3 regions of the Psychrobacillus sp. AK 1817 genome follow, and region 3 is predicted to be linked to each of the others. Evidence: a T-box and tRNA genes for the amino acid it is inferred to sense, from the RefSeq annotation. Region 3 holds a T-box; the other regions hold tRNA genes.

The links. A T-box is a leader RNA that pairs with one kind of tRNA and senses whether it is charged. The one in region 3 lies ahead of thrS (threonine--tRNA ligase), so its partner is inferred to be a tRNA-Thr.
Region 1: it has a tRNA-Thr gene. The T-box ahead of thrS (threonine--tRNA ligase) is inferred to sense a tRNA for this amino acid. The anticodon was not compared.
Region 2: it has a tRNA-Thr gene. The T-box ahead of thrS (threonine--tRNA ligase) is inferred to sense a tRNA for this amino acid. The anticodon was not compared.

The regions. Positions count from the first base shown of each region.
Region 1 is NZ_CP031739.1:2,380,104-2,385,244, reverse strand. It holds rRNA gene D0S48_RS11830 (23S ribosomal RNA) at 1-2,293, shown strand, start outside; rRNA gene rrf (5S ribosomal RNA) at 2,419-2,534, shown strand; tRNA gene D0S48_RS11820 (tRNA-Val) at 2,561-2,636, shown strand; tRNA gene D0S48_RS11815 (tRNA-Thr) at 2,650-2,725, shown strand; tRNA gene D0S48_RS11810 (tRNA-Lys) at 2,732-2,804, shown strand; tRNA gene D0S48_RS11805 (tRNA-Leu) at 2,828-2,912, shown strand; tRNA gene D0S48_RS11800 (tRNA-Gly) at 2,930-3,004, shown strand; tRNA gene D0S48_RS11795 (tRNA-Leu) at 3,020-3,108, shown strand; tRNA gene D0S48_RS11790 (tRNA-Arg) at 3,125-3,201, shown strand; tRNA gene D0S48_RS11785 (tRNA-Pro) at 3,208-3,284, shown strand; tRNA gene D0S48_RS11780 (tRNA-Ala) at 3,300-3,375, shown strand; rRNA gene D0S48_RS11775 (16S ribosomal RNA) at 3,511-5,064, shown strand.
Region 2 is NZ_CP031739.1:2,682,257-2,687,397, forward strand. It holds rRNA gene D0S48_RS13380 (23S ribosomal RNA) at 1-788, shown strand, start outside; rRNA gene rrf (5S ribosomal RNA) at 965-1,080, shown strand; tRNA gene D0S48_RS13390 (tRNA-Asn) at 2,536-2,610, shown strand; tRNA gene D0S48_RS13395 (tRNA-Thr) at 2,618-2,690, shown strand; tRNA gene D0S48_RS13400 (tRNA-Val) at 2,798-2,873, shown strand; tRNA gene D0S48_RS13405 (tRNA-Tyr) at 2,895-2,978, shown strand; tRNA gene D0S48_RS13410 (tRNA-Gln) at 2,984-3,058, shown strand; tRNA gene D0S48_RS13415 (tRNA-Ala) at 3,080-3,152, shown strand; gene D0S48_RS13420 (GNAT family N-acetyltransferase) at 3,265-3,843, shown strand; gene rocF (arginase) at 3,914-4,819, shown strand; gene sigW (RNA polymerase sigma factor SigW) at 4,996-5,141, shown strand, end outside.
Region 3 is NZ_CP031739.1:2,869,575-2,874,715, reverse strand. It holds gene D0S48_RS14370 (DegV family protein) at 1-795, shown strand, start outside; gene D0S48_RS14365 (GNAT family N-acetyltransferase) at 819-1,565, opposite strand; gene D0S48_RS14360 (hypothetical protein) at 1,850-2,059, opposite strand; gene D0S48_RS21135 (hypothetical protein) at 2,052-2,186, opposite strand; gene thrS (threonine--tRNA ligase) at 2,266-3,459, opposite strand; T-box leader at 3,779-4,000, opposite strand; gene D0S48_RS14350 (GNAT family N-acetyltransferase) at 4,058-4,603, opposite strand; gene D0S48_RS14345 (FAD-dependent oxidoreductase) at 4,624-5,141, opposite strand, start outside.

The DNA.
Region 1 (5,141 bases), 490 kb from region 3:
GATTACATGCGAGGTTAAGTTGAGAAGACGGAGCCGCAGCGAAAGCGAGTCTGAATAGGGCGAATGAGTATGTGGTCGTAGACCCGAAACCAGGTGATCTACCCATGTCCAGGATGAAGGTAAGGTAACACTTACTGGAGGTCCGAACCCACGCACGTTGAAAAGTGCGGGGATGAGGTGTGGGTAGCGGAGAAATTCCAATCGAACCTGGAGATAGCTGGTTCTCTCCGAAATAGCTTTAGGGCTAGCCTCAAACGTTAGAATCTTGGAGGTAGAGCACTGTTTGGACTAGGGGCCCATCCCGGGTTACCGAATTCAGACAAACTCCGAATGCCAATGATTTATGTTTGGGAGTCAGACTGCGAGTGATAAGATCCGTAGTCAAGAGGGAAACAGCCCAGACCACCAGCTAAGGTCCCAAAGTATTTGTTAAGTGGAAAAGGATGTGGCGTTGCTTAGACAACCAGGATGTTGGCTTAGAAGCAGCCATCATTTAAAGAGTGCGTAATAGCTCACTGGTCGAGTGACGCTGCGCCGAAAATGTATCGGGGCTAAACAAATCACCGAAGCTGTGGATTGATACCTTTGGTATCAGTGGTAGGAGAGCGTTCTAAGGGCGTTGAAGTCAGACCGGAAGGACTGGTGGAGCGCTTAGAAGTGAGAATGCCGGTATGAGTAGCGAAAGATGGGTGAGAATCCCATCCACCGTATGACTAAGGTTTCCTGAGGAAGGCTCGTCCGCTCAGGGTTAGTCGGGACCTAAGTCGAGGCCGATAGGCGTAGACGATGGACAACAGGTTGATATTCCTGTACCACCACCCCACCGTTTGAGTGATGGGGGGACGCAGTAGGATAGGGTAAGCGTGCTGTTGGTTATGCACGTCCAAGCAGTGAGGTGTGAGTGTAGGCAAATCCGCACTCTGTAACATTGAGCTGTGATGGCGAGGACTTAGTCCGAAGTTCCTGATTTCACACTGCCAAGAAAAGCCTCTAACGAGGTGGGAGGTGCCCGTACCGCAAACCGACACAGGTAGTCGAGGAGAGAATCCTAAGGTGAGCGAGAGAACTCTCGTTAAGGAACTCGGCAAAATGACCCCGTAACTTCGGGAGAAGGGGTGCTCTTTTGGGTGTATAGCCTAGAAGAGCCGCAGTGAATAGGCCCAGGCGACTGTTTAGCAAAAACACAGGTCTCTGCAAAACCGTAAGGTGAAGTATAGGGGCTGACGCCTGCCCGGTGCTGGAAGGTTAAGAGGAGTGCTTAGCGCAAGCGAAGGTGCGAATTGAAGCCCCAGTAAACGGCGGCCGTAACTATAACGGTCCTAAGGTAGCGAAATTCCTTGTCGGGTAAGTTCCGACCCGCACGAAAGGCGTAACGATCTGGGCACTGTCTCAACGAGAGACTCGGTGAAATTATAGTACCTGTGAAGATGCAGGTTACCCGCGACAGGACGGAAAGACCCCGTGGAGCTTTACTGTAGCTTGATATTGAATTTTGGTGCAACTTGTACAGGATAGGTAGGAGCCTTAGAGCCCGGAGCGCCAGCTTCGGAGGAGGCGTCGGTGGGATACTACCCTGGTTGTATTGAAATTCTAACCCATACCCGTAACCCGGGTAGGAGACAGTGTCAGGCGGGCAGTTTGACTGGGGCGGTCGCCTCCTAAAGTGTAACGGAGGCGCCCAAAGGTTCCCTCAGAATGGTTGGAAATCATTCGAAGAGTGTAAAGGCAGAAGGGAGCTTGACTGCGAGACCTACAAGTCGAGCAGGGTCGAAAGACGGGCTTAGTGATCCGGTGGTTCCGCATGGAAGGGCCATCGCTCAACGGATAAAAGCTACCCGGGGATAACAGGCTTATCTCCCCCAAGAGTCCACATCGACGGGGAGGTTTGGCACCTCGATGTCGGCTCATCGCATCCTGGGGCTGTAGTCGGTCCCAAGGGTTGGGCTGTTCGCCCATTAAAGCGGTACGCGAGCTGGGTTCAGAACGTCGTGAGACAGTTCGGTCCCTATCCGTCGTGGGCGTAGGAAATTTGAGAGGAGCTGTCCTTAGTACGAGAGGACCGGGATGGACACACCGCTGGTGTACCAGTTGTTCTGCCAAGGGCATCGCTGGGTAGCTATGTGTGGACGGGATAAGTGCTGAAAGCATCTAAGCACGAAGCCCCCCTCAAGATGAGATTTCCCATTACGCAAGTAAGTAAGATCCCTCAAAGACGATGAGGTAGATAGGTTCGGGGTGGAAGCGTGGCGACACGTGCAGCTGACGAATACTAATCGATCGAGGACTTAACCAAATTGTTTGTTTCTAATGATGTCAGTTTATTCAGTTTTGAAAGAATAATATTTTTTTGATAATAAGGCTTGTAAAACTCTACAAACTTGTTATAATAGAACTTGTCTTTCAATTAAATTATTCAAGTCTAGTGATGATGGCGAAGAGGTCACACCCGTTCCCATACCGAACACGGAAGTTAAGCTCTTCAGCGCCGATGGTAGTTGGGGGTCTCCCCCTGCAAGAGTAGGACGTCGCTGGGCTTGTAATAAGAAATTAATATTACCCAGGAGGATTAGCTCAGCTGGGAGAGCATCTGCCTTACAAGCAGAGGGTCGGCGGTTCGAGCCCGTCATCCTCCACCATAACTTTACTCCTGCCGGAGTAGCTCAACTGGTAGAGCAACTGACTTGTAATCAGTAGGTTGAGGGTTCAAGTCCTTTCTCCGGCACCATTTTTCGAGCCATTAGCTCAGTTGGTAGAGCATCTGACTTTTAATCAGAGGGTCGTAGGTTCGAATCCTACATGGCTCATTCACTTTTTGTGAAATAAATATGCGGGTGTGGCGGAACTGGCAGACGCACTAGACTTAGGATCTAGCGCCGCAAGGCGTGGGGGTTCGACTCCCTTCACCCGCACCATTTAACTTAATAACCGAGCGGAAGTAGTTCAGTGGTAGAACACCACCTTGCCAAGGTGGGGGTCGCGAGTTCGAACCTCGTCTTCCGCTCCAAAGATTCATCAAAGTGCCGGGGTGGCGGAACTGGCAGACGCACAGGACTTAAAATCCTGCGGTAGGTGACTACCGTACCGGTTCGATTCCGGTCCTCGGCACCACTTTTATGAAACATTAGCGCCCGTAGCTCAATTGGATAGAGCGTCTGACTACGGATCAGAAGGTTGTGGGTTCGACTCCTGCCGGGCGCGCCATATATACGGGAAGTAGCTCAGCTTGGTAGAGCACTTGGTTTGGGACCAAGGGGTCGCAGGTTCGAATCCTGTCTTCCCGACCAGTTATTTATAATATTGGGGCCTTAGCTCAGCTGGGAGAGCGCCTGCCTTGCACGCAGGAGGTCAGCGGTTCGATCCCGCTAGGCTCCACCATGAACATTGAAAACTGAACATGCAAAACGTTAAGACATATAGCATCAAACAACTTCGGTTGTATTGACGCAAAACAATTTTTGACATCATTTAATGATGATGCCAGCAAAACAAAATGAGCTTTTTAAGTTCTCTATTATGGAGAGTTTGATCCTGGCTCAGGACGAACGCTGGCGGCGTGCCTAATACATGCAAGTCGAGCGAATGATGAAGAAGCTTGCTTCTTCTGATTTAGCGGCGGACGGGTGAGTAACACGTGGGCAACCTGCCCTGTAGATTGGGATAACTCCGGGAAACCGGGGCTAATACCGAATAATCCATTTCCTCACATGAGGAGATGTTAAAAGACGGTCTCGGCTGTCACTACAGGATGGGCCCGCGGCGCATTAGCTAGTTGGTGAGGTAACGGCTCACCAAGGCGACGATGCGTAGCCGACCTGAGAGGGTGATCGGCCACACTGGGACTGAGACACGGCCCAGACTCCTACGGGAGGCAGCAGTAGGGAATCTTCCACAATGGACGAAAGTCTGATGGAGCAACGCCGCGTGAGTGAAGAAGGTTTTCGGATCGTAAAACTCTGTTGTGAGGGAAGAACAAGTACGAGAGTAACTGCTCGTACCTTGACGGTACCTCATTAGAAAGCCACGGCTAACTACGTGCCAGCAGCCGCGGTAATACGTAGGTGGCAAGCGTTGTCCGGAATTATTGGGCGTAAAGCGCGCGCAGGCGGTCCTTTAAGTCTGATGTGAAAGCCCACGGCTCAACCGTGGAGGGTCATTGGAAACTGGGGGACTTGAGTACAGAAGAGGAAAGCGGAATTCCAAGTGTAGCGGTGAAATGCGTAGAGATTTGGAGGAACACCAGTGGCGAAGGCGGCTTTCTGGTCTGTAACTGACGCTGAGGCGCGAAAGCGTGGGGAGCAAACAGGATTAGATACCCTGGTAGTCCACGCCGTAAACGATGAGTGCTAAGTGTTAGGGGGTTTCCGCCCCTTAGTGCTGCAGCTAACGCATTAAGCACTCCGCCTGGGGAGTACGGTCGCAAGACTGAAACTCAAAGGAATTGACGGGGGCCCGCACAAGCGGTGGAGCATGTGGTTTAATTCGAAGCAACGCGAAGAACCTTACCAGGTCTTGACATCCCGCTGACCGGCCTAGAGATAGGCTTTTCCCTTCGGGGACAGCGGTGACAGGTGGTGCATGGTTGTCGTCAGCTCGTGTCGTGAGATGTTGGGTTAAGTCCCGCAACGAGCGCAACCCTTGATCTTAGTTGCCAGCATTCAGTTGGGCACTCTAAGGTGACTGCCGGTGATAAACCGGAGGAAGGTGGGGATGACGTCAAATCATCATGCCCCTTATGACCTGGGCTACACACGTGCTACAATGGACGGTACAGAGGGTCGCAACCCCGCGAGGGTGAGCTAATCCCATAAAACCGTTCTCAGTTCGGATTGTAGGCTGCAACTCGCCTACATGAAGCCGGAATCGCTAGTAATCGTGGATCAGCATGCCACGGTGAATACGTTCCCGGGCCTTGTACACACCGCCCGTCACACCACGAGAGTTTGTAACACCCGAAGTCGGTGGGGTAACCCTTTTGGGAGCCAGCCGCCGAAGGTGGGACAGATGATTGGGGTGAAGTCGTAACAAGGTAGCCGTATCGGAAGGTGCGGCTGGATCACCTCCTTTCTAAGGATATATTCGGAATACAGATCTTTATCTGTATCTTAACGTTTTGCAGTTCAGTTTTGAATGTTCATGTATAT
Region 2 (5,141 bases), 190 kb from region 3:
ACAGGATAGGTAGGAGCCTTAGAGCCCGGAGCGCCAGCTTCGGAGGAGGCGTCGGTGGGATACTACCCTGGTTGTATTGAAATTCTAACCCATACCCGTAACCCGGGTAGGAGACAGTGTCAGGCGGGCAGTTTGACTGGGGCGGTCGCCTCCTAAAGTGTAACGGAGGCGCCCAAAGGTTCCCTCAGAATGGTTGGAAATCATTCGAAGAGTGTAAAGGCAGAAGGGAGCTTGACTGCGAGACCTACAAGTCGAGCAGGGTCGAAAGACGGGCTTAGTGATCCGGTGGTTCCGCATGGAAGGGCCATCGCTCAACGGATAAAAGCTACCCCGGGGATAACAGGCTTATCTCCCCCAAGAGTCCACATCGACGGGGAGGTTTGGCACCTCGATGTCGGCTCATCGCATCCTGGGGCTGTAGTCGGTCCCAAGGGTTGGGCTGTTCGCCCATTAAAGCGGTACGCGAGCTGGGTTCAGAACGTCGTGAGACAGTTCGGTCCCTATCCGTCGTGGGCGTAGGAAATTTGAGAGGAGCTGTCCTTAGTACGAGAGGACCGGGATGGACACACCGCTGGTGTACCAGTTGTTCTGCCAAGGGCATCGCTGGGTAGCTATGTGTGGACGGGATAAGTGCTGAAAGCATCTAAGCACGAAGCCCCCCTCAAGATGAGATTTCCCATTACGCAAGTAAGTAAGATCCCTCAAAGACGATGAGGTAGATAGGTTCGGGGTGGAAGCGTGGCGACACGTGCAGCTGACGAATACTAATCGATCGAGGACTTAACCAAATTGTTTGTTTCTAATGATGTCTTTTATCCAGTTTTGAGTGAACAACTCAAGAGGATTTCAAAACACAAGCAGTGCTAGGAAACGAGTGAGCGAAGGAAGGAGCGTACTTACGTACGTGACTGACTGAACGAGCGAAGTTGACAACGCAATGCGCAGTGGATTGAAAGCCGAAAAGTCTAGTGATGATGGCGAAGAGGTCACACCCGTTCCCATACCGAACACGGAAGTTAAGCTCTTCAGCGCCGATGGTAGTTGGGGGTCTCCCCCTGCAAGAGTAGGACGTCGCTGGGCACTATAGGAAGTCGTTACCGAGTAATCGGTGGCGGCTTTTTTGTATTAAGAGAAAAAGGCCGAAGGCAATCATCATTATCTAAGCAAGTGTGCGAGAAAGCAGAGGGGTAAAGAGTTCGAGGAAGCAAGGAAGAGAGGCTCGGAGCGTATAGCATACGCGAGAACCGATCGACTGCGGCTGACGAAGAAATCTTCCGCCCATCTGGTTTCGCAGCCGCGCCGATGGTAGTTGGGGGTTCCCCTGCAAGAGTAGGACGTCGCTGGGCACTATAGGAAGTCGTTACCGAGTAATCGGTGGCGGCTTTTTGTTTGTTCTATAAAGAAATTAGAAGTGCCGAAGGCACTAACCATTTCTATCTGAGCAAGTGTGCGAGAAAGCAGAGGGGCAAAGAGTTCAAGGAAGCAAGGAAGAGAGGCTCGGAGCGTATAGCATACGCGAGAACTGATCGACTACGGCTGACGAAGAAATTGCCGTCCATCTGGTTTCGCAGCCCAAAAGCATCTAAATCTAAAGAAGCTATTCGTTAATAATGTTAAGTGTTTCTTATATATGCAAATGTTCTATTATTGTTAATGGCTCTGATAAAGAAAAAAGTTAATTTATCGAAAAATGGTATGGTGAAGGTTGCCCAACATATATTAAAATTAATTTAATCAATACTGAATATTATTGTTAAAATAGAAAAAAATTATGAAGGTGTTCACGTTACACTAACGCGGCAGTTTCGTTACCGAAGGTGTAAATTAAGGGATTCGGAGATGTTGGATGGCAAAGAAAAAAAGAAAAGCAGGATGGGTTTTTTAAAGAAGTTTTAGGTGAGATTGGTGGAAGTGGTCTGGAACATCATAATGTTTATACCAAGAGTAATAATTCGCTTGATTTCAACCATTTGGTGAAGTCATTATTTCCTATTTTAACTTATAATCACTTTAGTAAAATGGACAGTAAATGCATGAGCTTGAAGATACACTTTCCAGCTCACTTTTTGTGAATTTTAAATCAACCTTTCACTTTAACATAGCCTTGTTAATAAAAAGATAAGAAGTCCTCCACTTATAAAGAAATAGGATAGCTCCCGAAATTGTATCTTCGGGAGCCGCTCTACTCGTAGGAAGGATAACAATTCCCTCTCAAAAAAATCCTCGGTTATCTTATAGCAAAAGACCAGTCCAAAGCCATCAGGAAACACACTATCCATTTCAAAAGGATCAATTAAACTAACTTTCCATGTATAATTAAATATTTAAAGGCCAATATAATATGGTGAAGCAATTCCAATGAAATAATTCCAAATATAGAAAAAGAGTACATATTTAAACAAAATATTTTACTTCAACTCCTTAAATTCTATAATATTACATTTTAAATATTTCATTGGGAAAATATCTAAATTAAGCTTGAAATTTAAAGTATACTTGTTATAATTATATTTGTACTTTAAATGATAAGAACGTTCCGAAGTAGCTCAGTGGTAGAGCAATCGGCTGTTAACCGATCGGTCGTAGGTTCGAGTCCTACCTTCGGAGCCATTTTTATGCTTCCATAGCTCAGTAGGTAGAGTGCTTCCATGGTAAGGAAGAGGTCACCGGTTCAAATCCGGTTGGAAGCTTTTCTCATTACTAAGAGCAGGTAAAACATACATAAAAAAGTGCTTGTTTTGAAGAAGGCTTTATGCTAAAATATTTATTGTCCGGTTTTTAATTAGGACACAGCAACGGAGGATTAGCTCAGCTGGGAGAGCATCTGCCTTACAAGCAGAGGGTCGGCGGTTCGAGCCCGTCATCCTCCACCATTTATGTTTTATGATTAGCCTGGAGGGGTAGCGAAGTGGCTAAACGCGGCGGACTGTAAATCCGCTCCTTAGGGTTCGGCGGTTCGAATCCGTCCCCCTCCACCAGTTATTGGGGTATAGCCAAGCGGTAAGGCAACGGATTTTGATTCCGTCATGCCCTGGTTCGAATCCAGGTACCCCAGCCATTACAACTCAGCATAAATTGTGGGGCCTTAGCTCAGCTGGGAGAGCGCCTGCCTTGCACGCAGGAGGTCAGCGGTTCGATCCCGCTAGGCTCCATCTATAAAACTCTTTCCATTTAATATGGGAAGAGTTTTTTTGATTCAAAAAATATATTCATCATACTCTAAAAGCGTTATGATTAGAAAAAAGAACAAAGGGTGTGTAATCGGTGGAAAAATTAACTCATAAAGACGTTACGTTAAGGTTATTAACCGAATCGGATATATCTATGCTATGGGAGCTATACGAGCCTAGCGTATTTAAATATATGCTAAATAAGATAGAGGATGAGCAGCAGTTAAGGCAATGGCTACAAGCTGGTATTGAGCAGATGAATGACCAAAAAAATGCTATTGCTTATGTAGTAGAACACACTACTACCAAAAAAATAATGGGTACTACTCGCATTTATAACATAGATCGAGTTAATCATGCTTGTGAAATCGGTTCTACTTTCTATGGAAAACAATATCAACGTACACATGTGAACACGACATGTAAACTTTTGCTGCTCAATTATTGCTTTGAAGATCTTGGTATGATCCGCGTACAGTTTAAAACTGATGAGCTAAATTTGCCATCTCAACAAGCAATTGAAAGGATTGGGGGTATCAGAGAAGGTGTGTTAAGAAATGAACGCATCAGGTCTGATGGAACAGTTAGAAATACAGTGGTATACTCCATTGTGGATTATGAGTGGGCAGAGGTTAAAAAACAACTAAAGTTTTTATTGAATAAATATACATAAAATTGCTCGGTTGAGCCAACTGACCCTTAGGATTTACAATGGATGTATGAACTGAAGGGGGTATAAAATAATGAATAAATTAAATGTATCAATTATCGGTGTTCCTATGGATCTTGGGCAAAATAGAAGAGGAGTCGACATGGGACCTAGTGCCATACGATATGCTGGTGTCGTTGAGCGTTTAAAAGCTCTTGGGCATACGGTGAAAGATGAAGGAGACATTTTAATCAGTCAAACTAGAGAAGAAAAGTCACCTAATACAACTCTTCGAAATTTAGAACAAGTGATAGAAGCAAATACAGCTTTAGCTAACAAAGTCCATTCCGTTGTGACAGAAGGAGAATTTCCACTTGTCCTTGGAGGAGACCATAGCATTGCAATTGGTACATTAGCAGGGCTCTCGGATCAATATGAAAATCTAGGTGTTATTTGGTATGATGCTCATGCTGACTTAAACACAGCTGAAACATCTCCATCAGGTAATATTCACGGAATGCCGCTAGCAGTAAGTATTGGCCTAGGTCATGATGATTTAGTGAATATCCGTGACTTTGCGCCAAAGATTAAACCGGAGAACATTGTAATCATCGGAGCACGTTCAGTTGATCCAGGGGAAAGAGAACTGATTAAAGAAAAAGGTATTAAAGTTTTCTCCATGCATGAAATAGATAAACTCGGGATGACAGAGGTTATGAATCAAACAATGGATTATTTCCTAGAACGTAAAGTAGACGGAGTTCATTTATCATTAGATTTAGATGGACTAGATCCACTTTATACTCCTGGAGTAGGGACACCAGTACCAGGTGGAATAAGCTATCGTGAAAGTCACTTAGCTATGGAAATGCTGTATTCTTCCCATTTAATTACTTCAGCAGAGTTTGTGGAAGTAAACCCTATCCTGGATGAAAAAAATAGAACAGCTGATGCGGCAGTCGCACTTATGGGCTCATTATTTGGAGAAAGTTTAATATAATTGTTTTAAGTATTTTTTTGAAAAGCAGGCAAATGGTCTGCTTTTTCTTTTTTTAAAATCAACACAAAGCTGGAAATGTTTGATAAAATTAAAAATAACATAAAAAAATGAAACCTGTTGAATCCTTAAACGTATAGGTAGAGACAGCCGCATAGAGCGGAGGGGAAAATCACACGATGGATGCGTTAGTTAACAAGAGAATAAAACAAGTGTTAAAAGGAGATAAAGACGCATTCGCGGAGATTGTCGACCTTTACCAAAATAGGCTTTTCCAAGTTTGCTATCGAATGCTTGGCAATCGTCACGAGGCTGAGGACATTGC
Region 3 (5,141 bases):
TTTATAGAAAAACATAATATACATGTCTTGCCATTAAATATTGTTTTTGAAGAGGGTGCATTCAAAGAAACAATTGATATGACACACGATGAATTCTACGACAAATTAAGGACCGCCAAAGTTCATCCTAAAACATCTCAGCCTCCGATTGGTGAGATGGTGCAATTGTATAAAGACTTGAAAGCACAAGGATACGACTGTGCTATTGCTGTCCACACTTCCAGTGAGTTGTCAGGAACCTACAACAGTTCACAAACCGCCTCTAAAATGGCAAATTTTGACGTGTATTCAATAGACTCTAAGATAGGCTCTTATCCGATGGTCAAAATGCTCGAAGTCGGAAAAAGCATGGTAGAGGCAGGCCATGACGTAGCGGAAGTCGTGAATCATATTGAAAACATGACATTAAACTCTGAACTGTCCTTCATTCCATCTAGCTTAACTCAGCTCCATAAAAGTGGCCGTGTATCTGGCACTAAAGCCTTTCTGAGTAATCTATTAAATATAAAAGTGGTCATTTCCTTTGATAACGGAAAAGTTGTTATGAAAGCAAAAGTACGTGCTGATAAAAGAGCTAAGAATTATGTAATGGACTTACTTCGAAATGATATGAAAAAAGCTGAAATTCCAGAAGTCGCCGTGATTAATTGCAACAATATAAAAGATGCTAAAACCTGGAGAGAAGAAATTCTGCAGGAATTCCCTAAGCTAAAGGTAATTGTTATCCCATTGAGCGCCTGTGTAGGAGTTCACGCAGGGGAAGGTACAACTGGACTAAGCTGGGTAAAATATTAATATATAAAGTGGAGGGTTTGCTGCTATTTCGCAAACTCTTCTTTTAATAAGGAGCAAATAGCAGCATCACAAAAACGGCCTTTTTCAAATGCTGATTTTCTTAATGTCCCCTCGTACACAAATCCTGCCTTTTCTAAAGTTCTTCTCGAAGCAATATTCTCCGGGTCATATAGTGCTTCAATTCTATGCAGATCCATTTTTTCAAAACCATGTTTTAAAATTGGCTCTAAAACCTCTGTCATTACTCCAGCTCTCCAAAACTCTGGCGTAACCTCAAAACCGATTTCCGCCTTAAAATGTTCTTTTTCCCAATTATGATAGCCGCAGCTTCCTACAATCTTATTGTCTTTCTTAGTTGCTATTCCCCAACGTAACCCCTCATTTTTATGGTACCTTTTTTGCCAGTTATCAATTATTTTTCTTGCTTCGCTAATATCCTTCAAGACATCTAAATCATAATATTTCATGACCTCGTCCTGTGAAAAATAATGGAATACCTCTGTCGCATCGTTTGCTTCTATTTGGCGCAATAAAAATCGTTCTGTTTCCATCCTCGGAAACCTCTTCTTACGTAGATCATAGCCCAATAATATAAAGAATTGAGCAATCGCAAGAATTCCTACTAATGCGCTAACAAAGATGCTAATCCAAACATGTGCAGAAAATTTCACATCGCCTAGAGGCCCTACTTTTGGCTGATACATGTCGTATACACCATAAATATTACCTCCTAATAAAACAATTCCTGCAAACAATACAAGCCATTTCATCTTGCTATACCCCCTCTTTAGCATTTATTCGAGATAGAAGCTTTAAAATCCTTTTCTCTGCGAAACTTGGGAGCTTAACTGCTCTAGGTGACCCCGTTTACGACAATCCCCACGGTTTTTACGACAATCTGGCCATGCTTTACGACAATAACGCGGCAGTTTACTACAATCTACGCATTTCTCACTCGTTTTGACCCCGTTTACGACAATCCTCACTATTATTACTACAATCTAGACATGCTTTACGACAATGTCGCGGTAGTTTACTACAATCCACGCATTTCTCACTCGTTTTGACCCCGTTTACGACAATCCTCACTATTATTACTACAATCTAGACATGCTTTACGACAATGTCGCGGTAGTTTACTACAATCCACGCATTTCTCACTCGTATTCACCAGATTTACGACAATCTCCACGGTTTTTACGACAATCCCGCCATGCTTTACGACAATGCCGCGGTAGTTTACTACAATCCACGCATTACTCATTCGTTTTGACCCCGTTTACGACAATCCCCACGGTTTTTACGACAATCCCGCCATGCTTTACGACAATGTCGCGGTAGTTTACTACAATCCACGCATTGCTTACTCGTTTTGACCAGATTTGCGACAATCCTCACTATTATTACTACAATCTAGACATGTTTTACTACATCCAGGCATTACTTACTCGCTTTGACCAACTTCGCGATTTATTGTCCTAGCTGCTGTTCAATAAAAGCTTCCACTTTCATTTCACCAAGACTTCCAGCTTTATGCTTCCTAACGGAAACAATCTGCTTCTCCATTTCTTGGTCTCCGATAATCAGCATGTAAGGATGCTTTTGCATTGCCGCCTCTCTTATTTTTAGTCCTATTTTTTCTACACGGTCATCTATCTCCACTCGGTATCCCTTCTGCTCTAGCTGTTGCTTTACATCTTCTGCATAAGCGACATGTGCATCTGCAATGGGTAAGACTTTTACTTGTACTGGTGCTAGCCAGAGAGGGAAACTGCCTTGAAAGTGTTCTAATAAAATAGCCATAAAACGTTCTATAGAGCCATAGATGGCACGATGAATCATGATAGGCTGACGCAATTGGTTATTCTCATCGACATACTGACAATTGAATTTTTCAGGCATTTGAAAATCAAGTTGTACTGTTCCACACTGCCAACTTCGTCCAAGCGAATCAAGTATATGAAAGTCGATCTTAGGACCATAAAAGGCTCCATCTCCTTCGTTTACTTGATAATCGACTTGTTTGCTTTTTAGTACAGATTCTAGTGCTTCTTCTGCCTGATCCCATGCCTCTACGGAGCCCATAAAATCTTCCGGACGAGTCGATAGCTCAACCTTATAGCTAAAGCCAAACTCCTTATAGAATTCATCTACTAGATCTATCACCTTAGCAAGCTCACTCTCAATCTGATCTTCCAGAACAAATAAATGTGCATCATCCTGAGTAAATGCTCTAACACGTAATAGTCCATTCAGTGACCCCGAAAGCTCATGGCGATGTACTAATCCTAGCTCAGCATATCGTATAGGCAGCTCTCGATACCCTCTTCTTTTACTATTAAAAATTAATACTGCTCCAGGACAATTCATTGGCTTTATAGCATATTTTTGTTCATCTACATCTGCAAAATACATATTTTCATGGTAATGGTCCCAGTGACCTGATTTTTCCCAGAGTTCCTGCTTCATCATAATAGGAGTTTTTATCTCCTGGTAGCCTGCTCGCTGATGCTTCTCTCTCCAAATTTTTTCAAGCTCATTTCGTAAAATCATTCCTTTCGGCAAATAAAATGGCATACCCGGCGCTTCCTCCATGGACATAAATAATTCTAATTGCTGACCCAATTTTTGGTGATTTAATCTTTCCTCTGCTTTTACTGACATAATAAATTCCTCCTATTTTTTAAATAAAATCAAAAAGACCACACCCGTCCCGGTCAAGGGACGAGTGTGGTCGTGGTTCCACCCTATTTTGTCGTACTTAATAAAAATACGACTCTCATAAAAGATAACGGTTTCCCGATTACGGATACTAGCAGTAATAGCGTTCCCCCTAATAGCTCTAAGGTGGTAAACCATTCTACTTTCTCGCAGGGCTTTCAGCCGGTGACCCTGCTCTCTAAACAGAAAACATTGAATGATTCGTGTCCTTTTCACAGCTCAAATATAAAATTACTCATGCAAAAAACCACACCCGTCCTGGTAAAGGGACGAGTGTGGTCGTGGTTCCACCCTAATTTTGCAATTCTTAAAGTGAATTGCCTCAAAATGAAGATAACGGTTCCCCGATTATGGATACTTACTGTTCACCATAATAGCTCCAAGGTGGTAAATCATTCGTTTTTCCTACAGGGATTTCAGCCGACGACCCTGCTCTCTAATAAGAAATTATCTAAATGACTCATGTCCTTTTCTTTGCCTAAAAAAGTTAAATTGATTTTTAATAGTATATTCAACAAGTTTTGAATAGTCAACTATTTTTTTAAACCATACTTCTACCCATTACAACGGTATGATAATATTCCCCTTTAGCTAGCATTTTATCGTTTTTTAAAATTCCTTCTACTTCGAAACCATATTTTTGATATAGGGCAATTGCCTTCTCGTTCGTATGTAATACGCTTAACGCAATCTTTTTAATATCATTGGCATCTGCCCAAGCAATAGATTCCTTTAAAAAATTTGTTCCAATTCTTAATCCCCAGTATTCTTTCAAGATGCAGACCCCAAACTCTACTTTATGGGCAAATCGTTTTAAATCGCTTCCCTCACACCTTGAGAATCCAACAATCTGATGATTCACTTCAGCTACTAAAAAAAGATTTTTATCAGATTGGGAATCATTTTCTATTAATTCTTTAAATCCTTCTTTATCTATAAACGCTTCCCCTTGTTCTCTATCTAGGTTTTGTGTTTCTCCATCTATTTGCAGCCTTACCTTAGACAGTTGGTCGGCATCTAATTGACTCGCAGATCTGACTGTATAGGAGATACCCCTAATATTAAATCCCTTTGACTCTATTAGCATTTCCTGTTTCCCACTTTTCTTTATTTATTCTTATCAAAATTCCTTTTAGCCAGCTGCTGTATAGGATCCCAAACCCCGTTAAACGGAGGGGCATACGCTAAGTCCAAATCTAATAAGTCAGGAAGCTTCATGCTATGGTATAGCGCAGTAGCTAAAACATCGGTACGCTTATCTACCCCATGTCCACCCACGATCTGTCCACCTAGAAGCAACTGATCTTCTTTACGATGAAGCAATTTAATCGTCATTAACTCTTTACCAGGATAATACCCTGCAATATCTGTTGCCTCCAGCGTACTTGTTTCAAAGGGAATGTCTAATTCCTTTACTTCTTTTTCTGATAGTCCTGTTCTACCAATTGACAATTCGAAGAACTTCATAATAGAGGTGCCGACAATACCTTTAAAAGGTATTTTATTACCAACCATATTGAACCCAGCTAGTCTGCCTTGTTTATTGGCAGTAGTACCCAAAGGGATATAATCGTTTTTTTGTTTGATACGATTATAATGTGTAGCACAATCACCTGCAGCGTATA